2 regions of the Lysinibacillus sp. FSL M8-0134 genome follow, and region 1 is predicted to be linked to the other one. Evidence: a T-box and tRNA genes for the amino acid it is inferred to sense, from the RefSeq annotation. Region 1 holds a T-box; the other holds one or more tRNA genes.
What was found. The T-box of region 1 lies ahead of tyrS (tyrosine--tRNA ligase). A T-box ahead of a tRNA ligase gene usually reads a tRNA of that ligase, here a tRNA-Tyr.
Positions count from the first base shown of each region.

Region 1 (11,509 bases):
CCGTATTACTATCTTTATTGCCACTCATCAAAGAGCGATTAATTGATCCAAGCTTTTTAGTCATTGATGCTAAGAGTGGAATTTCAGGAGCCGGTAATAAGCCGTCACAAACGACCCATTTCAGTGAGGCGAATGAGAACCTTTCTATTTACAAAGTTAATACACATCAGCATATACCCGAAATAGAACAGGCACTTTCCATGTTTGCTCATGTCGATACGACCATTACTTTTAATACACATTTAATTCCAATGACACGAGGAATTTTGGCAACATCCTATGCTTCTGTTATGCCTGGTATTACGGAGGCCCAGCTAATTGCTTGTTTAAAGACAGCCTATGAAAAACATCCATTTGTACGAATTGTGACGGATGCTAATAGTTTAGGAACAAATCGCGTAAAGGGATCGAACTATTGCGATATTTTAGTAAATGTAGATGCTCGTACAAATCGGGCAACCATCGTCAGTGTCATCGATAATCTTGTCAAAGGAGCAGCAGGGCAAGCAATCCAAAATATGAATGTACAATTTGATTTACCGCAAACGACAGGATTAGATGTCGTACCGTTCTTTATTTAATAGCAAGGAAGAATCTTAATTTCTAAGGAGGAATGAAGGATGACAGTTACTACTTCAACGACTGTAATGAAAAAATTATCCAGTAAAAATATTGTTTCACCAAAAGGCTTTAAAGCGGCGGGACTACACTGTGGTTTGAAGCATAAGAAAAAGGATTTAGCGCTGTTAGTAAGTGAAGTACCAGCAAGTGTAGCAGGTGTTTTTACCACAAATGCTGTTCAAGCAGCACCATTAAAAGTGACAAAGGAAGTTGTTTATACAACGAAGAAAATGCAAGCGATGATTGTTAATTCTGGTAACGCAAATGCTTGTACTGGAAAACAAGGTATAAAGGATGCTCAAACGATGCAAGCGCTAGCTGCAGAAAAATTAGGGATTTCATCGAACTTGGTAGGAGTTTGCTCTACAGGTGTTATTGGTGAAATGCTGAAACTGGAGCCTGTAGCTAACGGCATCCAACAATTAGAGCCAAAGGACAATTTAGAAAGTGCCATTGACTTTGCTCAGGCTATTTTGACGACAGATACTGTTATGAAAAATACGTGCTATAGCACCATTGTAGATGGTAAGGAGGTCATTATTGCTGGTGTTGCAAAGGGTTCAGGTATGATTGAACCAAATATGGCAACAATGCTAGGTTTTATTACAACAGATGCCAATATTGAATCTGAAGTATTACAAGCAGCTTTATCAACTATTACTAATTTAACATTTAACGCCATTACAGTTGATGGGGATACATCAACCAACGACACAGTGGTTGTATTAGCTAATGGCTTAGCAGAAAATAATCCTCTATCACCAGAGCATCCAGATTGGCAAAACTTCTATTACACATTGAAAACAGTAGCTGAAGATTTGGCAAAAATGATTGCAAAAGATGGAGAGGGAGCTACGAAGCTTATTGAAGTGGAAGTTGTTGGGGCCATTTCAGATGAGGAGGCACGTAAAATTGCTAAAACTGTTGTCGGTTCACCACTTGTGAAAACTGCTGTCTTTGGCTGTGATGCTAACTGGGGACGTATTATTGCTGCGGTTGGTTATAGTGGGGCAACGGTTGACCCAGATAAAATTACTATTCAAATCGGTGGTGCAACAATGGTTGAAAATGGAGAGCCTATTCCTTTTTCTGAAGACGAGCTAATTCAAATATTAAAAATGCATGAAGTAAAAATCTATGTGTCCCTTGGGGTTGGTGACGGCAAGGGGCATGCTTGGGGATGTGACTTAACGTATGACTACGTCCAAATCAATGCATCGTACCGCTCGTAAACGTATGGTGATCAAGCTTGGAGGCAGTACGCTGGAGGGGTTAAATGAAGCTTTCTTTGACAACTTTAAAAAACTTCGAGAAAGCGGAGTAGAGCTTATTATTACCCATGGTGGTGGTCCAGCCATTAACCGAGAACTTACTGCTCAAGGCATATCATCGCATTCATTAAATGGAATACGCGTCACAAATGAGGCTGCAATGAAGGTTGTACAATCAACTCTAATAGGTCAGGTAAATCCAGCCTTAGTTCATGAATTAACAAATGCAGGTATCGCAGCTGTTGGATTAAACGGCTTTGATGGTCAGATAATGGTCGCTGATTTTTTAGATCAAGATGTTTATGGCTATGTTGGAGCAATCAAAACGGTTAATGCAGCCTTACTTGAAACTTTTCTGGATATAGGAATTGTGCCTGTTATTGCTTGTGTAGGAGCTACTGATTCAGGCCAGGCTCTTAATATTAATGGTGATACAGTAGCAAGTGACATAGCGTTAGCAGTAGGAGCAGATAGTTTATTATTAGTAACGGATGTGAGTGGTATTCGTATTCATCATGAATATCAAACAATCGCTACACCTTCTCTCATCGACCAATGGATAGAACAAGGCCATATATATGGTGGGATGATTCCAAAAGTACAAGGAGCTATCGACTGTTTACACGCTGGTATACCATCTGTACAAATAGTGGATGAAGCATTAATCGGTACAACGATTGTCGCTTCAATTAAAATTCAATCTTCCTAGTGTTCTAATAAAATATTACCAGAAGTATAGTTGTTAAAAGAAGACTATTTCAAATGATAGTGGAGATGATAACATGAGTGCTTTATTCGGGAACTACGGTAAACGTCGTGCACAAATTGTCAAAGGACAGGGGACCGTTGTTGAAGATTCTGCAGGCAAACAATATTTAGATTTTACAAGTGGCATTGCTGTAGCAAGTCTTGGTCATGCCCATCCGGCCATTGTGCAGGCATTACAAGAGCAAAGTGAAAAGCTATGGCATATATCGAACCTTTTTGAAATACCTGGACAGGAGAAGGTAGCGCAAAAATTAATCGCCAATACCCACTTCGCTCATGCTTTTTTCTGTAATAGTGGGGCAGAGGCAAATGAAGCGGCCATCAAATTAGCACGGAAACATACAGGAAAACATCATATTGTTACGTTCGAAAAATCCTTCCATGGTCGTACCTTTGGAGCAATGTCTGCAACAGGTCAAGGCAAAATACATAATGGCTTTGGACCACTTGTAGAAAAATTTACGATTTTGCCATTCAATGATGTGGCTGCACTTGAAGCTGCCATTGATGATTCGGTGGCTGCTATTATGCTAGAGATGATTCAAGGAGAAGGCGGTGTCAATTGTGTATCAGCAGAATTCGCTGCAGCTATTGCAAAAGCCTGCGCTGACAAAGGAATACTTCTAATTGTTGATGAAGTACAAACTGGTATTGGGCGAACAGGGACTCGCTATGCCTATGAACAAACTATATTAAAGCCACATATTATGACATTGGCAAAAGGGTTAGGAGGCGGTTTCCCTGTAGGTGCCATGTTAGGGACTACCGAGCTTCATGCTACATTTAGTCCTGGAACACATGGTACAACATTTGGTGGAAACCCTCTTGCAATGAATGTAGCACAGGCTGTTTTAGATCATGTTTTCGAGCCAGTATTTCTTCAGCAGGTACAGGAAGCATCAGCCTATTTTGTGGCACAACTAAAAGCTCATTTACCTTCTAGCTATACAATTCAAGGACAGGGCCTACTATTAGGAATTGGTTGTGGTGACATAGAGGTAGCGTCCTATATTGCAGCAGCAGAGGAGAAGGGGCTTTTGTTAGTCGGAGCGGGACCGAATGTCATTCGTCTCCTACCACCATTAACTGTATCGAAGGAAGAGATTGACAAAGCAGTTGCTATTTTAAAGACCATTTTACATTAATCTAATGACAAAGAATCTGCTAGATGACAGCAGATTCTTTGTATTGTTTATTGGAGCTGTTTTACTAATGTTATCACCAGTTTTGGTAGCCAATCTTCAAGCTGGCTAAATGTAAATCCTGCTGTCTCTGCTTTTGCATTCGACATGTACCAATCGGCGGGTACCCCATATGGTGATCTTGATGTTTCATCACCGCCAACAAGCGATATTTTTGCATGTTTACCACTCACTTCTTCAATAAGCGTTATTAAATCTTTGAGCGATATAGTACCAGATGCTGTCGCATTGTATGGACCTTCAATAGGGGTAACGCCAGCAAAATATAAAAATGCAGCGGCTTCCTCATCAGTAATATAACTCATCTTAGCATCAATGTTCGGTAATGTGATCGGTTGATTCTGTAAAATACGTTCGATATGAAAATGTAGACGGCGCGTATAATCATGTTCACCCATAACAATTGGAAAGCGGACGGCAACAACAGGGAACGAAGCCTCTTTAAATAGAACAGCCTCTGCTTGTCGTTTTCCTTCCCCATAAGAAAATTCCTCTTTGTGTCCCATGCGAATTTGATAATGATATGGATCGAAGTCTTCTTCCTTCTTCATCTTGCCATCTATTTCATAGGTTGAAAGAGTAGATGTAAAGACGAGCTTTTGGGTTTTTCCCTTCAATAAATCGCAAATTACTTGTGCTTCATTAGGAGAATAGCAAATATTATCATAGACAATATCCCACTTTTTATCAGATAAGACTTGTGCTAAAGCTTCCTGATCATTTCGATTTGCTACTAACTGCTTAACATTGGGACCAAAGGGATTACCACTTTGACCGCGTGTTAAAATCGTTACATCATGACCATTTTCAATACAAAGATCCACTAGCTTTTTACCAAAAAAGCGTGTCCCGCCTAAAACTAATATATTCATTTTCTTCCACCCCTTTAAAATAGTAGTCCTCTTTATAATGACAAAAAAACAGACTTACTACAAATCAAAAATGAAGTGTAATAAGTCTGTTTATGTTGAAATAGCTGAACGCTATCAAAAATTCTGTCTCATAATAACAAGACGCCGACTTGATTATCGTTTTGATGTTTCGGTAGGAGTCGTATTGCCACTGTCTCCTCCGTTTGTGCCATCTCCAGGATGACCTGAGCCACCATCGCCACCAGAACCATTGCCGCTATTTGAGCCGTTACCATTGTTGTCAGAACCATCGCCATTAGTTGATCCATTACCATTGTTCCCGGAGCCATTGCCGTTATTTGAACCGTTTCCGTTATTACCCGACCCATTACCGTTGTTGGAGCCATTGCCATTAGTAGGTGGCGTTGTTGGTGGTATTTGCTCTTGATCGTTGTTTTCCTCTGGGTCAGGTTTATCCTCACTACCTCCAGTAGAAACAACATTAGATTGTGGTGATGTTAATCCTGTAATATCTACAGCGACCACCACATAAGCTTGTCCACTAGCAACAGTAATACTTTGCGTTGACTCTAACACAGATGTTACAAGTGTGTTACCACCGTTCGTAACGTTATAGATACGATAACCGACAACATCGTTTGATGACCCTGACCAAGATAAAGTAGAACCATTTACTGAAGCTGATACCGCTGCTGGAGGACTACCATCCGCTGGGAAATCAACTGCTGATACCGATGAATTTGATAATGTTGAATTTTTTGGTAAAAGACTAGCAGGGTTTCCGCCAAGTCTACCTAACATTCGTTTAATAAAGGCTTGATTAATGCCTGCACCACCTGATTTAACAAATTCTGCTGGTGTATTTGGTAGAGCATTATAGGTTTTTCCTTTAATCGTCACAACACTTGAAGAGGCTAAGCTATCATCTGGTTGTGATGGTAAAAATACTTTCGCATTAAATAAATCAGAACGCACAAGACCCGCATTCGCACAAGCCGTAGAAGGAGCCATACCTGAAATACCACAGAATGAAGCAGTGACAACATTTTTAGGTGCCTTAAAGCTTGTAGGAGGATCAATTAACTGAGGATCCGCATCATAAACGGCATTCATTAAAGTTCCCCATAGTTTATTCACACGAACACTTGGTTGTAAATACGTGTTATTAAATACATTAAGTGGACGAGGTTGATCGTATCCCATCCAAACACCTAGAGAAACATTTGGGTTATAACCAACTAACCAAACATCTTTATAATCTTGAGATGTCCCTGTTTTTGCAGCGAAATCAGAAGAAAATTTTAATGTATTACGTGCCATCGTACCAGTTCCTTTAGTTAGGACATCACGCATCATATCTGTCACGATATAAGACGTTTCTGGACTAAATACTTGTACTGGTTCCACCTCATGCTGGTAAATAATATTTCCTTCTTGATCTTCGATTCGATCAATCATATAGGCGTCAACGAATTGACCACCATTTGCAAAAGTTGCAAAAGCATTTGTATTTTCTTCTACAGTAGTCCCTTCACTTAAAGCACCAATACCAGTTGCTAGGTTAGTGAAGTCATCTGGGTGTAATTTTGTGAATCCCATTTTTACTAACAGTTCAGCGGGGCGTCTATTAATAATATCATTATATAAACGTAGCGCTGATATGTTTTGAGAGTCTGCTAAAGCCTCACGTGCAGGAATAAGTCCTCGCTCATCACTCGTAATATAGTTGCTTGGGCTCCATATACCTATAGAGAATTTCACGTCAACTAATGGGCTACCTGCACCGATAACCCCATATTCTATGGCTGGACCATAAACAAGTAATGGTTTCATCGTTGAACCGTTAGAACGATAAGCTTGTGTTGCGTGATTTAGCTGAGTTGTTTTAAAATCTCGACCACCGACAAAGCTTAAAATACGACCTGTTGAGTTTTCTATTAAAATACTTCCAACTTGAACGGGCATCTCAACATCAATTTCTTCACCCGTTACAGGATCTTTCCCTTTACCTGTGTACGTATGGCCATAGTACTGGAAGTCCTTCGCTGCTTTTTGCATCGAATCATACATATCTTTATTAATCGTTGAATAAATACGGTATCCCTTCGAACGAACATCTCGATCGGCTAAAATCATATATTTATCCTTTATTTTTTTCTCTGTCTTTAATCGTTCTGGGTCAACCCCATCTTCTTTTGCTAGTTTTTCAGCAATAATTTCTTTTGCACGAGCTTCAAGTTCATATGTTAGCCATGGATATCGATCCTCGGCACGCATTTCAGGTCCGCGGAAATCTGCAGCGATATCATAGTCTAACGCTTCTTTGTACTGTGCATCGTCAATATAACCAGCTTCTTTCATACGATATAGTACTGTTTTCATACGATCAATACCTGGTTTTAAAGCTTCCTCACTTTTTAGCTCCCCAGTATTCGTAAATGGTGTATAGGCAAATGGGGCCTGTGGAATACCAGCTATGTACGCAGCTTGTGGAAGTGACAATTCTTTCGCTTTTACTCCAAAAATTCCTTCAGCAGCTGTTTCAACACCTGCGATATTTCGTCCTGAAGAGTTACGACCATACGGAATAATATTTAAATAAGCCTCTAATATTTCTTCCTTCGTCATAAAATGTTCTAAGCGCATAGCAAGTAAAATTTCTTTTGCTTTACGTTCATAGGATACTTCATTTGTTAATACTTGGTTTTTTATAAGTTGTTGAGTAAGGGTAGATCCACCAGTTTGTGTTGCAGAGTTAGTGACATCCTGTAATAACCCACGAATAACAGCTTTTGGTACGATGCCGTTATGTTCACGGAAATACTCATCCTCTGTTGCGAGAACAGCGTTAATTACATCTGGGGCAACATTGCTGAGTGAGGTTTCACGTCGATCTAAATCTGTTCGTAATTTCCCGATATAAATATCGTTGGCAAAATAAATTTCACTGGTTTCTTCATAGCTAAAAATCTGATTTCGTAATTCTTCTTTAGAGCGCAATGGCTCTTCTTTTACAAGAGAAGCAAAATAACCAGCTCCTACTGAACCGACAAATACAGTGCCAAGCAATGCAAAGACTAAAAATAGTAAAAATAAGTTCCAGGTAACACTACCTGAAATACGTAATTTCTTCATCCATTTTTGTTCTAGTAATTCATCGATCTTTGCATTGATTTTTTCAATCCAATCTTTCAATGTATCGACCTCCTAAAATCTTGTTTATTATAGCACATATTGTTTTAGAGCGAACATAGTTATTGACAATGAAAAAGATTCGTATAGAATTATATTTATAGTTTTCTAGTGAGGAAGAGTTTGCAGTAGTGTCTATATTCCCTGTTTAGAGAGCCAGTGGTTGGTGAAAACTGGTCATAATGTAGAGACGAATTACGTACTTGGAGCTTAGACGTGCGCGCCTGCGATAAAGGCGATTGAATGAAGTGGAAGGTGGATGACATCTTCAAGCCGGGTGGTACCGCGTTAGTTTGCAACTTAACGTCCCTGCATGCAATTGTTTGCGTGTAGGGACTTTTTTTATCGAATAATGTCCATGCACGTAATGAATTTCAACCATTTTAGGAGGAATCAACATGACAAATGAATTATTACAAGATTTAGAATGGCGTGGTTTACTATACCAACAAACAGATGCTGAAGGCATGGCAAAACTGTTAGATGAACAATCTGTATCTTTATATTGTGGTGTAGATCCAACTGCTGACTCTATGCATATTGGCCATATTGTGCCACTTTTAACACTTCGTCGCTTCCAAAAAGCTGGTCACCGTCCAATTTTACTTGTTGGTGGTGCGACAGGAATGATTGGTGACCCATCTGGCCGTTCAGAAGAGCGTCAATTACAAACAGTTGAGCAAATCGATCAAAATGTCCAAGGGATCAGAAGCCAATTAGAACGTATTTTTGATTTTGCGGAAGATGGCAATGGTGCACAGCTTGTGAACAATCGTGATTGGATTGGCAATATCAACACAATTGAATTTTTACGTGATTACGGAAAATTAATTAACGTGAACTACATGTTAGCGAAAGATACAATTGCTTCTCGTCTTGACACAGGAATTTCTTTCACAGAATTTGCGTATACGTTAATTCAAGGTATTGATTATAACCATTTATACAATCACTACAATTGCCGAATCCAAGTAGGTGGATCTGACCAGTGGGGGAATATTACTACAGGTTTAGAGGTTATTCGTAAAACACATGAGGAAGAAACAAAAGCCTTCGGTATTACGATTCCTTTAGTAACAAAAGCAGATGGTACAAAATTTGGTAAAACAGCAGGTGGTGCTGTATGGTTAGATGCCAAGAAAACATCTCCTTATGAATTCTACCAATTTTGGATCAATGCTGCGGATGCAGATGTGATCAAATACTTAAAAATCTTTACATTCCTATCTCGCGAAGAAATTGAAGCTTTAGCAGTTTCAGTAGAGGAAGAGCCACATTTACGTAAGGCACAAAAAGCACTTGCCGAAGAAATGACTCGTTTAATTCATGGTCAAGAGGCATTGGAACAAGCCATCCGTATTACGGCAGCTTTATTCTCAGGAGATTTAAAAGCACTATCGGCCGATGAAATGAAGGATGCTTTTAAAGATGTTCCTTCTATTGAAATGGCGAAAGAGGACAAAAATATTGTGGACCTTCTTGTAGAGGCAGGTATTTCATCTTCAAAACGTCAAGCACGTGAGGACGTATCGAATGGTGCGATTAGTGTGAATGGTGAAAAAGTGACTGATTTAGAGTACGTTTTTGAGGCGAAGGATCGTCTAGAGGATGCATTCAGTATTGTCCGTCGTGGTAAGAAAAAATATCATATGGTGAAATTCGTATAATTTTATTGTCTAAAACAACATCCCTGTAAATAGAGGGGATGTTGTTTTTTCTTCCTATAAAAAACTTGGATGTTCTATATGCTCATATTCTTGAGGGTGTAGCATTTTAGCAAGCTTTATAGCACCTTCAATAAGACGAGGAGATGGGCGACAATAAAGCCATTCTTCCATCACATGAAGACGTTCCATTTGAATGGCATGTAGCTCTTGGGCATGTGGACGTTTTAATAAAATGGCTGGTTGTATCCGTTCAAAAGCTACACCTACCCAAGCCATCATAATGTAGTCGGGATTTCGCTTAATGATATCAGCCCAATTTGTTTGAACACTGGCTAACTCTACATCTTGGAATAGATTGACTCCTCCAGCAATTGCACTAATTTCTGTTAGCCAATTTATTTTTCCAGGTGTAAAAATAGGGTTAGGCCACCATTCCCAATAGACGCTAGGTTTCTTGGCAATCGTTTGTGCAATAGAGCGCATCTCTTTAATCGATTGTAAGTATTCATCCATGATTACTTTGGCGCGTTCTTCTACATCACAGGCTCTCCCAAGGGTCAGTAGATCCTGTGCGATTTCCTCTAATGAGTTGGCATTAAAAACAATATGAGGGATATTTCTTTTTTGTAATTCCTCGATATTTTTTTCCATACCAGGCACACTTAAGGAAGCAAGGACAAGATCGGGTGCTAATGCCTCTAAAGAGTCCATATGAATTGATAAATCTGGGCCAAGTTGTGGTAAATCTTTTACAGTTGATGGCCAATCGGAGAAATCATCCACTCCAACAAGCTGGTCAGTCAGTCCTAAATAGGCGACAAGCTCTGTATTGCTAGGACAAATTGAAATTAATCGCATAACGGTCTCCTATTCTTTTTAAGAAAAGTATAACGAGAGTTTTTAGTGTAGACAATATCATGTATGCCAAACTCATAAAAAAAAGGTGGAGAAAACAATGTTTCTCCACCTTGATTCCCTCATTAAGAAAGTGCGATTGCTTCGAGGGACTCCTCTTTTTTCGCTACAGGCCCCATTGCATTTGTGATGATTTGTTTAATATCCTCTAATGTTGCTTTACGAGGATTTGTCTCAGCACAAACATCTAACATTGCATTTTTAGCCAAGATTTCAATATCTTCATCTTTTGCCCCTAATTCACGGAAGCCGCTAGGAATATTTAAATCTTTTGATAGTTTTTCGATGGCTGTAATTGCTTTTTCAGCAGCATCACGTTTACTTAAACCATCCACGTTTTCACCTAATAACTCAGCAATACGAGCAAATCGCTCAGTACGTGCAGTTACATTGAAGCGGCAAACATGTGGCAATAAAATAGCATTACATACACCATGAGGTAGATTGTAGTAACCGCCTAACTGATGAGCAATTGCATGGACATACCCAAGTGAAGCGTTATTGAAGGCCATACCAGCTAAAAATTGAGCATAAACCATTTGCTCACGTGCTTCTAAGTCGCCACCATTTGCATAGGCACGAGGAAGGTATTCAGGGATAAGTTGAAGTACCTTTTCTGCACAAGCATCCGTAATTGGGGTTGCATTTGTCGAAACAAATGATTCAATAGCATGTGTTAGTGCATCAACCCCAGTAGCTGCTGTTAGTGCAGGAGGTAAACCAATCATTAATTCAGGATCATTAATGGAAAGTAACGGTGTCACATGTTTATCAACAATGGCCATTTTTACTTTTCTTGCTGTATCCGTAATAATAGTGAAACGAGTCATTTCACTAGCAGTACCAGCAGTTGTATTAATCGCAATTAATGGCACAAGTGGATTTTGTGATTGATCAACGCCTTCATAATCGTGAATGCGTCCACCATTCGAAGCAATAAGTCCGATACCTTTGGCTGCATCGTGAGCGCTACCTCCTCCAAGAGAAACGATTGAATCACA
Region 1 is NZ_JBBPAJ010000001.1:3,260,913-3,272,421, reverse strand. It holds gene argC (N-acetyl-gamma-glutamyl-phosphate reductase) at 1-581, shown strand, start outside; gene argJ (bifunctional glutamate N-acetyltransferase/amino-acid acetyltransferase ArgJ) at 621-1,853, shown strand; gene argB (acetylglutamate kinase) at 1,816-2,601, shown strand; gene MKY49_RS16625 (acetylornithine transaminase) at 2,675-3,805, shown strand; gene MKY49_RS16620 (NAD-dependent epimerase/dehydratase family protein) at 3,853-4,734, opposite strand; gene MKY49_RS16615 (transglycosylase domain-containing protein) at 4,888-7,929, opposite strand; T-box leader at 8,032-8,240, shown strand; gene tyrS (tyrosine--tRNA ligase) at 8,325-9,593, shown strand; gene MKY49_RS16605 (cobalamin-binding protein) at 9,648-10,451, opposite strand; gene MKY49_RS16600 (iron-containing alcohol dehydrogenase) at 10,574-11,509, opposite strand, start outside.

Region 2 (11,509 bases), 3.1 Mb from region 1:
AGTTATCTTTTTGCCATGCTCAAATAAACGCAAAGATAAAACGATAAAAACCGCTGATATTCATCGTTGGAATATGCTACAGCTCGCTATTGCTAAGGACGATCGTTTTATTGCAGATTCCTATGAGATGGACCAAGAAGGCTGGAACATCTACACATATGACACGATGAAATACTTTAGAGAAAAACATCCAGATGATGAAGTCCATTTTATCATGGGGGCTGATTTATTAGTGGATATTGGTGCAGGGCTGTGGAAAAAAGGCGACGCATTAGTAGCAGAAAATAAATTTATTGTAATGGCAAGACATGGCATTGATATGCTGTCCACGATTAGTCGTTCTCCTATATTAAGGAATCATGATGATGGTAGATTCCATCTAATCGATAAAGGGCTAGCGATGGAAATTAGTTCTACCTATATTCGAGAAGAATTTGCTATGCGGGGAGAACCAAGATACCTCTTGCCTAATGCATGTTACGACTATATTAAAGAACATCATCTTTATCAAAAAGAGTAAAGTACGGTTAAAAGTGTGGATAGGTGCCACACTTTTTTAATTTTGAAAAGATGGTGAATTTTATCATATGCTCCTCTAGGTAAGCTATAATAAAAAGAGCAATAACATACAATCTTTTTGCTGGTAATAATTATAATGATTAATGTTAGAAAGGAATTCATGGATGTGCAACTTACATTAACATTTCTTATTTTAGGAGTAACGATTTTCGCATTTGTGACCAATAAAGTACGGGCAGATCTTGTAGCAATTGTGTCACTTCTAGGATTTGTCATTACGAATATTTTAACGCCGGCCGAGGCATTAGCTGGTTTTTCTAACTCTGTCGTTTTAATGATTGCAGGGTTATTTGTCGTGGGTGCAGGAATTTTACGGACAGGACTTGCAGGAATGGCAGGGCAACTTTTACTTAAGTGGTCTGGTAATAGTGAGCTAAAACTATTTGTGTTACTGCTTATTATTGTAGGATCAGTCGGTGCCTTTATGAGTAATACCGGTACTGTAGCACTAATGATGCCGATAGTCGTGAGTATAGCAATTAGTATGAAAGTCAGCCCTTCTAAATTTCTTCTACCACTTTCATATGTAGCAAGTCTTTCTGGGCTGATGACTTTGATTGCATCACCAACAAATTTAATCGTTAGTCAGTTATTGGTCGACCGAGGCTATCATAAACTTGGCTTTTTTGAAGTGACCCCTATTGGTATTATCGGGATGATTGCGGGGATAACTTACTTAGTACTTGTGCGTAATATTTTGTTACCAAAGGATCGTAATCGAACTCAGACAAATGAGGGGTATAAACTTTCACCTAAGAAAATTATTAAGCAATATGATTTAAATAATCGCCTATTTAAAATCTCTGTTCCTGATGAATCACCTATTATTGAAACATCTTTAGCAGAATTAAAACTGCCAGCTACGTATATGCTTTGTATGATGAAAATTCATCGTAAATCTCAGGAGGGCATTAACTTATTACCGATGACTTATCAAGAAATGGCTGGTCCAACAAGTGTTATACATGCAAAAGACGAGCTATATGTTCAAGGTGAAGAAGAGGATATTCGTCGGTTTGTTGAGGATTATCAGCTTGAGATGCAAGGATTAGTAGAAGGAGAAGCCGACGAACTAGTATCGAAACATCTTGGTATTGCAGAAGTATTGCTCACACCTAATTCAAGCTTTATCAATGAAACGGTCAGCTCTCTTGGATTCCGAGAAAAATATAACTTAAATATCATTGGTATTAATCGTAGAGGTGGCTATAAGCTCCAAGATATGGTTTCACATAAATTGAAATTTGGAGATGCGATATTAGTGCAAGGAGCATGGGATGAAATTCTTTTGTTAGCAAGAGAGACCCAGGATGTTGTGGTTGTCGGTCAGCCTAAGGAACATGCAAGTGTAGCAGCGGCTACAGGCAAAGCTGGTATTGCAGGTATTATTATGTTGTTCATGATTTTTTTGATGGCATTCGAAATTTTTCCTGCTGTCATCTCGGTCATGATTGGTGCTGTCCTAATGATATTGACGGGTTGTTTAAGAAACATGGAAGATGCCTATAGCAATATGAATTTTGAAAGTATCGTGCTTGTAGCTGCTATGCTGCCAATGGCGACAGCATTAGAAAAAACAGGAGGCATGGCTATTTTATCTGATGGGATCATCAATGCTCTAGGCGATTTCGGACCTTATGGTGTACTAATAGGTGTTTATATTTTAACTGCTGTATTTGGTCAATTTATTAGTAATACAGCAACTGCAGTATTGTTTGCGCCGATTGCCATGAGTGCCGCCATTGCAATGGATGTAAGTCCCACAACATTTATGATTGCAGTTGCGGTAGCCGCAAGTATGGCATTTGCTACACCAATTGCTTCCCCAACAAATGCACTAGTAATGACAGCAGGGGGCTATAAATTTATGGACTTTGTCAGAATAGGGGTTCCATTACAAATTGTTATGTTCATTGTCATGATGGTAGCCATCCCATTCTTTTTCCCATTTTAAAATCTCAGGCTATCCATCTAAAGGAATCGAGAAGTACTTCTCGATTCTTTTCTAATTGATCACGTGGAGTAGATTTGATGTTTCGTCCGTCATAAATGTAAATGAAAAAGAACATAGAGAAAGTCTCAACTTTTTTTAGTCTATCTTTAGGTTGAAAACTCAATTTTAATATTCAATTATTTTGATTATAGTTCTAAAAAAAACTACTAAATTATTATCGAGGGATATGCTAAAATAAAATACAACAGCTAGTGAAAACATCTTTATTAGCCAAAATATTTTATGTTATTAATATAGGAAGTTATCCTGCTTTGAGAAAAAACTTAATTTTTTTTTAGAAAAAGTGTTGACCTTTTAAAAATAAGGGTGTAGTATTATACAAGTCGCCACGGTGACACGCTAAAATAAAGCAAAACATGAACCTTGAAAACTGAACAAGCAAAACGTAATCAATAAAGTTTTAAGTAACTAGTTTTGGCTAGTGAACGAAACAAAATTTTGGACATCAAAATTGATGCCAGCAAAACAATTTGAGCTAATCAAATTTCTTTTATGGAGAGTTTGATCCTGGCTCAGGACGAACGCTGGCGGCGTGCCTAATACATGCAAGTCGAGCGAACAGAGAAGGAGCTTGCTCCTTTGACGTTAGCGGCGGACGGGTGAGTAACACGTGGGCAACCTACCTTATAGTTTGGGATAACTCCGGGAAACCGGGGCTAATACCGAATAATCTGTTCCACCTCATGGTGGAACACTGAAAGACGGTTTCGGCTGTCGCTATAAGATGGGCCCGCGGCGCATTAGCTAGTTGGTGAGGTAACGGCTCACCAAGGCGACGATGCGTAGCCGACCTGAGAGGGTGATCGGCCACACTGGGACTGAGACACGGCCCAGACTCCTACGGGAGGCAGCAGTAGGGAATCTTCCACAATGGGCGAAAGCCTGATGGAGCAACGCCGCGTGAGTGAAGAAGGTTTTCGGATCGTAAAACTCTGTTGTAAGGGAAGAACAAGTACAGTAGTAACTGGCTGTACCTTGACGGTACCTTATTAGAAAGCCACGGCTAACTACGTGCCAGCAGCCGCGGTAATACGTAGGTGGCAAGCGTTGTCCGGAATTATTGGGCGTAAAGCGCGCGCAGGCGGTCCTTTAAGTCTGATGTGAAAGCCCACGGCTCAACCGTGGAGGGTCATTGGAAACTGGGGGACTTGAGTGCAGAAGAGGAAAGTGGAATTCCAAGTGTAGCGGTGAAATGCGTAGAGATTTGGAGGAACACCAGTGGCGAAGGCGACTTTCTGGTCTGTAACTGACGCTGAGGCGCGAAAGCGTGGGGAGCAAACAGGATTAGATACCCTGGTAGTCCACGCCGTAAACGATGAGTGCTAAGTGTTAGGGGGTTTCCGCCCCTTAGTGCTGCAGCTAACGCATTAAGCACTCCGCCTGGGGAGTACGGTCGCAAGACTGAAACTCAAAGGAATTGACGGGGGCCCGCACAAGCGGTGGAGCATGTGGTTTAATTCGAAGCAACGCGAAGAACCTTACCAGGTCTTGACATCCCGTTGACCACTGTAGAGATATAGTTTCCCCTTCGGGGGCAACGGTGACAGGTGGTGCATGGTTGTCGTCAGCTCGTGTCGTGAGATGTTGGGTTAAGTCCCGCAACGAGCGCAACCCTTGATCTTAGTTGCCATCATTTAGTTGGGCACTCTAAGGTGACTGCCGGTGACAAACCGGAGGAAGGTGGGGATGACGTCAAATCATCATGCCCCTTATGACCTGGGCTACACACGTGCTACAATGGACGATACAAACGGTTGCCAACTCGCGAGAGGGAGCTAATCCGATAAAGTCGTTCTCAGTTCGGATTGTAGGCTGCAACTCGCCTACATGAAGCCGGAATCGCTAGTAATCGCGGATCAGCATGCCGCGGTGAATACGTTCCCGGGCCTTGTACACACCGCCCGTCACACCACGAGAGTTTGTAACACCCGAAGTCGGTGAGGTAACCTTTTGGAGCCAGCCGCCGAAGGTGGGATAGATGATTGGGGTGAAGTCGTAACAAGGTAGCCGTATCGGAAGGTGCGGCTGGATCACCTCCTTTCTAAGGATTATTTCGGAATACAAACCTAGGGTTTGTAAGATTACGTTTTGCGTTCAGTTTTGAAGGTTCATTCTTCCGAATGAAATACTTCAAATATTTGCTCCTGTCGCTACGCTTTCGTCGCAAAGCTGCGAAGAAGTAGAAGCAGGCAGTAACTTTGTTCTTTGAAAACTGGATAAAACGACATTGAAATTGTAACAAACACATTTATTTTTTAAGTTTTTTATAGGCTTAATAACATTAGTAAGGTTTCAAGACACGAGCAGTTCTAGGAAGCAATCGAGTGAATGAAGGAGCGTACTTCAGTACGTGACTGATTGAACGAGTGAAGCTGACAACGAAATGCGATGTGTATTGAAAGCTGTAGGTTAAGTTATTAAGGGCGCACGGCGAATGCCTTGGCACTAGGAGCCGAAGAAGGACGGCACTAACACCGATATGCTTCGGGGAGCTGTAAGTGAGCTTTGATCCGGAGATTTCCGAATGGGGGAACCCACTACGTTTAATCGCGTAGTATCTTGACGTGAATACATAGCGTCTTGAAGGCAGACCCAGGGAACTGAAACATCTAAGTACCTGGAGGAAGAGAAAGAAAAATCGATTCCCTGAGTAGCGGCGAGCGAAACGGGAAGAGCCCAAACCAAGAGGCTTGCCTCTTGGGGTTGTAGGACACTCTATACGGAGTTACAAAAGAGCGAGTTAGATGAAGCGACTTGGAAAGGTCCGCCAGAGCAGGTAAAAGCCCTGTAGTCGAAAGTTCGTTCTCTCCTGAGTGGATCCTGAGTACGGCGGAACACGTGAAATTCCGTCGGAATCCGGGAGGACCATCTCCCAAGGCTAAATACTACCTAGTGACCGATAGTGAACCAGTACCGTGAGGGAAAGGTGAAAAGCACCCCGGAAGGGGAGTGAAAGAGATCCTGAAACCGTGTGCCTACAAGTAGTTAGAGCCCGTTAATGGGTGATAGCGTGCCTTTTGTAGAATGAACCGGCGAGTTACGATTACGTGCGAGGTTAAGCTTTAGAAGGCGGAGCCGCAGCGAAAGCGAGTCTGAATAGGGCGAAATAGTACGTGGTCGTAGACCCGAAACCAGGTGATCTACCCATGTCCAGGGTGAAGGTAAGGTAACACTTACTGGAGGCCCGAACCCACGCACGTTGAAAAGTGCGGGGATGAGGTGTGGGTAGCGGAGAAATTCCAATCGAACTTGGAGATAGCTGGTTCTCTCCGAAATAGCTTTAGGGCTAGCCTCGTGATGAGAATACTGGAGGTAGAGCACTGTTTGGACTAGGGGGCCATCCCGGTTTACCGAATTCAGACAAACTCCGAATGCCAGATATTTATACACGGGAGTCAGACTGCGAGTGATAAGATCCGTAGTCAAAAGGGAAACAGCCCAGACCACCAGCTAAGGTCCCAAAGTAATCGTTAAGTGGAAAAGGATGTGGCGTTGCACAGACAACCAGGATGTTGGCTTAGAAGCAGCCATCATTTAAAGAGTGCGTAATAGCTCACTGGTCGAGTGACGCTGCGCCGAAAATGTATCGGGGCTAAACGATTCACCGAAGCTGTGGATTGACATCTACGATGTCAGTGGTAGGAGAGCGTTCTAAGTGCGTTGAAGTCAGACCGGAAGGACTGGTGGAGCGCTTAGAAGTGAGAATGCCGGTATGAGTAGCGAAAGACGGGTGAGAATCCCGTCCACCGTATGACTAAGGTTTCCTGAGGAAGGCTCGTCCGCTCAGGGTTAGTCGGGACCTAAGCCGAGGCCGACAGGCGTAGGCGATGGACAACAGGTTGATATTCCTGTACCACCTCCTCACCGTTTGAGAAATGGGGGGACGCAGTAGGATAGGGTAAGCGCGCTGTTGGTTATGCGCGTCCAAGCAGTAAGGCGTGTGTGTAGGCAAATCCGCACACTGTAACGTTGAGCTGTGATGGCGAGTCCGTATGGACGAAGTTCCTGATTTCACACTGCCAAGAAAAGCCTCTATCGAGGTGAGAGGTGCCCGTACCGCAAACCGACACAGGTAGTCGAGGAGAGAATCCTAAGGTGTGCGAGAGAACTCTCGTTAAGGAACTCGGCAAAATGACCCCGTAACTTCGGGAGAAGGGGTGCTCTTGAGCGTGCAAGCGCATGAGAGCCGCAGTGAATAGGCCCAGGCGACTGTTTAGCAAAAACACAGGTCTCTGCAAAACCGTAAGGTGACGTATAGGGGCTGACGCCTGCCCGGTGCTGGAAGGTTAAGAGGAGTGGTTAGCGCAAGCGAAGCTGCGAATTGAAGCCCCAGTAAACGGCGGCCGTAACTATAACGGTCCTAAGGTAGCGAAATTCCTTGTCGGGTAAGTTCCGACCCGCACGAAAGGCGTAACGATCTGGGCACTGTCTCAACGAGAGACTCGGTGAAATTATAGTACCTGTGAAGATGCAGGTTACCCGCGACAGGACGGAAAGACCCCGTGGAGCTTTACTGTAGCCTGATATTGAATTTTGGTACAACTTGTACAGGATAGGTAGGAGCCAGAGATCTCGGAGCGCCAGCTTCGAAGGAGGCGTCGGTGGGATACTACCCTGGTTGTATTGAAATTCTAACCCATGCCCCTTAGCGGGGCAGGAGACAGTGTCAGGCGGACAGTTTGACTGGGGCGGTCGCCTCCTAAAAGGTAACGGAGGCGCCCAAAGGTTCCCTCAGAATGGTTGGAAATCATTCGTAGAGTGTAAAGGCACAAGGGAGCTTGACTGCGAGACCTACAAGTCGAGCAGGGTCGAAAGACGGGCTTAGTGATCCGGTGGTTCCGCATGGAAGGGCCATCGCTCAACGGATAAAAGCTACCCCGGGGATAACAGGCTTATCTCCCCCAAGAGTCCACATCGACGGGGAGGTTTGGCACCTCGATGTCGGCTCATCGCATCCTGGGGCTGTAGTCGGTCCCAAGGGTTGGGCTGTTCGCCCATTAAAGCGGTACGCGAGCTGGGTTCAGAACGTCGTGAGACAGTTCGGTCCCTATCCGTCGTGGGCGTAGGAAATTTGAGAGGAGCTGTCCTTAGTACGAGAGGACCGGGATGGACACACCGCTGGTGTACCAGTTGTCTTGCCAAAGGCATCGCTGGGTAGCTATGTGTGGACGGGATAAGTGCTGAAAGCATCTAAGCATGAAGCCCCCCTCAAGATGAGATTTCCCATTACGCAAGTAAGTAAGATCCCTCAAAGACGATGAGGTAGATAGGTTCGAGGTGGAAGTGTGGTGACACATGGAGCTGACGAATACTAATCGATCGAGGACTTAACCAAATTGTTTGAAGCATTCAATGTACGTTTATCTAGTTTTGAAAGAATAACCTTTCAACTGAATAAGTGAAGTGATGATGGCAAAGAGGCCACACCCGTTCCCATACCGAACACGGAAGTTAAGCTCTTTAGCGCCGATGGTAGTTGGGGGCTTCCCCCTGTGAGAGTAGGACGTCGCTTCGCTTATTTTTTGTGGAGGATTAGCTCAGCTGGGAGAGCACCTGCCTTACAAGCAGGGGGTCGGCGGTTCGAGCCCGTCATCCTCCACCATATGGTCCCGTGGTGTAGCGGTTAACATGCCTGCCTGTCACGCAGGAGATCGCCGGTTCGATCCCGGTCGGGACCGCCATTATTTTTGCCGGTGTAGCTCAGTTGGTAGAGCAACTGACTTGTAATCAGTAGGTCGTGGGTTCGACTCCTATCGCCGGCACCATTCCCTTGGAGGGGTAGCGAAGTGGCTAAACGCGGCGGACTGTAAATCCGCTCCTTAGGGTTCGGCGGTTCGAATCCGTCCCCCTCCACCATTTTAGGGGCATAGTTCAACGGTAGAATAGAGGTCTCCAAAACCTTTGGTGTGGGTTCGATTCCTACTGCCCCTGCCAGGTATTGAGGTACTCGTTCATATACAGCTGTTATGATTTATATAGTGGCGATTGTGGCGAAGTGGTTAACGCATCGGATTGTGGTTCCGACATTCGTGGGTTCGATTCCCATCAGTCGCCCCATTTCAACATTGGGGTATAGCCAAGCGGTAAGGCAACGGATTTTGATTCCGTCATGCCTAGGTTCGAATCCTAGTACCCCAGCCATTTTTTTCTTTAACGAGCCATTAGCTCAGTTGGTAGAGCATCTGACTTTTAATCAGAGGGTCGAAGGTTCGAGTCCTTCATGGCTCATCATTTTTATTTACTAAGCGCCCGTAGCTCAATTGGATAGAGCGTCTGACTACGGATCAGAAGGTTATGGGTTCGACTCCTGTCGGGCGCGCCAATAAATGTATTTTACGGAATGTAGCTCAGCTTGGTAGAGCACTTGGTTTGGGACCAAGGGGTCGTAGGTTCGAATCCTGTCATTCCGACCATCTTTTATTTAAATGGGGCCTTAGCTCAGCTGGGAGAGCGCCTGCCTTGCACGCAGGAGGTCAGCGGTTCGATCCCGCTAGGCTCCACCATTTCAATATTTTTGGAGGTATACCCAAGTCTGGCTGAAGGGATCGGTCTTGAAAACCGACAGGCGGGTAACACCGCGCGGGGGTTCGAATCCCTCTACCTCCTCCATTTCGGGTCAGTAGCTCAGTTGGTAGAGCATTAGATTGAAGCTCTAAGTGTCGGCGGTTCGATTCCGTCCTGACCCACCATTATTTGCGGGTGTAGTTTAATGGTAAAACCTCAGCCTTCCAAGCTGATGTCGTGAGTTCGATTCTCATCACCCGCTCCAAAATGGGCCTATAGCTCAGCTGGTTAGAGCGCACGCCTGATAAGCGTGAGGTCGATGGTTCGAGTCCATTTAGGCCCATCATTATTCCGAAGTAGCTCAGTTGGTAGTAGCACCTGACTGTTAATCAGGTTGTCGCAGGTTCGAGTCCTGCCTTCGGAGCCACGGCCCGTTGGTCAAGTGGTTAAGACACCGCCCTTTCACGGCGGTAACACGGGTTCGAATCCCGTACGGGTCATCAAGCATGTAGCACAGATGTGTGTTACATGCTTTTTTCTATATGTAGATGTTCAACCAAGACTATAAAACCATTAAAAGGTTCTGTAGCTTTTTTATGGTGAACATAGGACAGTATAAATGCTTTAGCTCATTTCAAGGTCCTGTTCCATTTATCAATCACATGTTTCACCCACTAATAAATTTGAACAAACTATTTCATATATGCAATATGTATGTTTTTTCAACAGCTATTTTCATGGTGCTTGCCGTATCGTTGCTCTAATATGAGGGTAAGTGGAGGAATCGATATGAGTATACAGGAGATAGAGCAATTCTTAAGTCAATATCAGAAAGAACAAAATAAATCAGATCTTTGGTTAGAGAATAGATTGCAAGAGATTAAGAGTGAAGGTGAATATTACCCCACAACAGAGGAACTAGTTTTTGGAGCACGTGTCGCATGGCGTAATAGTAACAAATGTATTGGACGCTTGTTTTGGCAGTCATTGCATGTAGTAGACGCACGAGATCTTTTAGACGAAGAGGATATTTTTCGAAAATTACTAGAGCATATCGAGTATGCAACAAATAGTGGGAAAATCCGCCCTACAATAACCGTGTTTGCCTCAGATCGAGTACGGATTTGGAATCACCAACTTATCCGTTATGCGGGCTATGAAACGGAATTAGGTGTTATAGGTGATTCTCATTCTGTTGCGTTTACACAAGTATGTGAAACGCTAGGCTGGAAAAGTGAGAGAACAGCTTTTGATGTGTTACCACTTGTTATACAAGTAGATGGGCGAGCTCCAAGGCTGTTTACAATTCCAGCAGAATATATTTTAGAGGTGCCAATCCGCCATCCAGAGGAAGCTGAAATAGAAAAATTAGAGATGAAATGGTATGCTGTACCCATTATCTCGAGTATGCGTTTTCGAATGGCAGGCATTGATTACCAAGCTGCTCCTTTTAATGGTTGGTATATGGGGACAGAAATTGGAGCACGTAATTTAGCTGATCATGACCGCTATAATATGCTACCAGCTATTGCTGAGATTTTTAATCTTGATACAACCAAACAAGCTTCTCTTTGGCGTGATCGTGCATTAGTGGAGCTTAATATAGCAGTTCTCCATTCCTTTAAAGAAGATGGGGTAAGCATTGTCGATCATCATACAGCGGCTCAGCAGTTTAAATTATTTGAGGAAGCAGAGCTATCGGCTGAACGGGAAGTTACAGGCAACTGGACATGGTTAATTCCACCGCTTTCACCTGCAACAACGCATATTTTCCATAAGCCCTATGTAAATGTCTATCATACACCAAATTATTTTTATCAAAAACCATGCTATTAACAATAGAAGACTCTTCAATTTCCTATCAGTAAATTTATCAATTAATTGTATTTTAAGAAGAGGGTGATCCACTATGTTGGAGCAGCAAATTCCAGATATCCCGTGGCAACAATTGACCACACCTTATGGAAGAGGTGCAGCCATTCCGCAGCTGATTGAAGAGGAAAATTACCGACAACTAGCTGAGTTAATTGAACATCAAGGTACACTTTGGCAGGTGACACCATGGGTTTTGTTAATCCTTTTAAAAAAGCTGGGTAGCCAAGATAGGGAGGATGTCTCCTTACAAGAAATTGAACTTTATTTAGCCGTTGCTCAGGCGATTACTGTGGATTATTTAGAGCCAACACAAACTGTTCAACCCATGCAGAAGCTGCTAGATAGAAACTACTTATGGACAGAAAATGAAGAGGATGACGATCAAGAGTGGGAAAGAGAAACGCCGACGGGCTATGAGCAGACAGCATTTTTAAGCTATTATTATTTCAGCTATCTACTCTTACAAGAGGCTATCCCTAGTTTAACGGCTATTACAGTGCACAATAACGAAGCAGCAGACCGTCTTGCGGAACTGCT
Region 2 is NZ_JBBPAJ010000001.1:160,225-171,733, forward strand. It holds gene nadD (nicotinate-nucleotide adenylyltransferase) at 1-520, shown strand, start outside; gene MKY49_RS00800 (SLC13 family permease) at 680-2,533, shown strand; rRNA gene MKY49_RS00805 (16S ribosomal RNA) at 3,083-4,634, shown strand; rRNA gene MKY49_RS00810 (23S ribosomal RNA) at 5,001-7,928, shown strand; rRNA gene rrf (5S ribosomal RNA) at 7,993-8,108, shown strand; tRNA gene MKY49_RS00820 (tRNA-Val) at 8,120-8,195, shown strand; tRNA gene MKY49_RS00825 (tRNA-Asp) at 8,199-8,274, shown strand; tRNA gene MKY49_RS00830 (tRNA-Thr) at 8,283-8,358, shown strand; tRNA gene MKY49_RS00835 (tRNA-Tyr) at 8,366-8,449, shown strand; tRNA gene MKY49_RS00840 (tRNA-Trp) at 8,454-8,527, shown strand; tRNA gene MKY49_RS00845 (tRNA-His) at 8,575-8,650, shown strand; tRNA gene MKY49_RS00850 (tRNA-Gln) at 8,660-8,734, shown strand; tRNA gene MKY49_RS00855 (tRNA-Lys) at 8,749-8,821, shown strand; tRNA gene MKY49_RS00860 (tRNA-Arg) at 8,839-8,915, shown strand; tRNA gene MKY49_RS00865 (tRNA-Pro) at 8,930-9,006, shown strand; tRNA gene MKY49_RS00870 (tRNA-Ala) at 9,021-9,096, shown strand; tRNA gene MKY49_RS00875 (tRNA-Ser) at 9,110-9,202, shown strand; tRNA gene MKY49_RS00880 (tRNA-Phe) at 9,207-9,282, shown strand; tRNA gene MKY49_RS00885 (tRNA-Gly) at 9,289-9,362, shown strand; tRNA gene MKY49_RS00890 (tRNA-Ile) at 9,367-9,440, shown strand; tRNA gene MKY49_RS00895 (tRNA-Asn) at 9,448-9,524, shown strand; tRNA gene MKY49_RS00900 (tRNA-Glu) at 9,526-9,597, shown strand; gene MKY49_RS00905 (nitric oxide synthase oxygenase) at 9,887-10,933, shown strand; gene MKY49_RS00910 (hypothetical protein) at 11,007-11,509, shown strand, end outside.
Region 2: it has a tRNA-Tyr gene. The T-box ahead of tyrS (tyrosine--tRNA ligase) is inferred to sense a tRNA for this amino acid. The anticodon was not compared.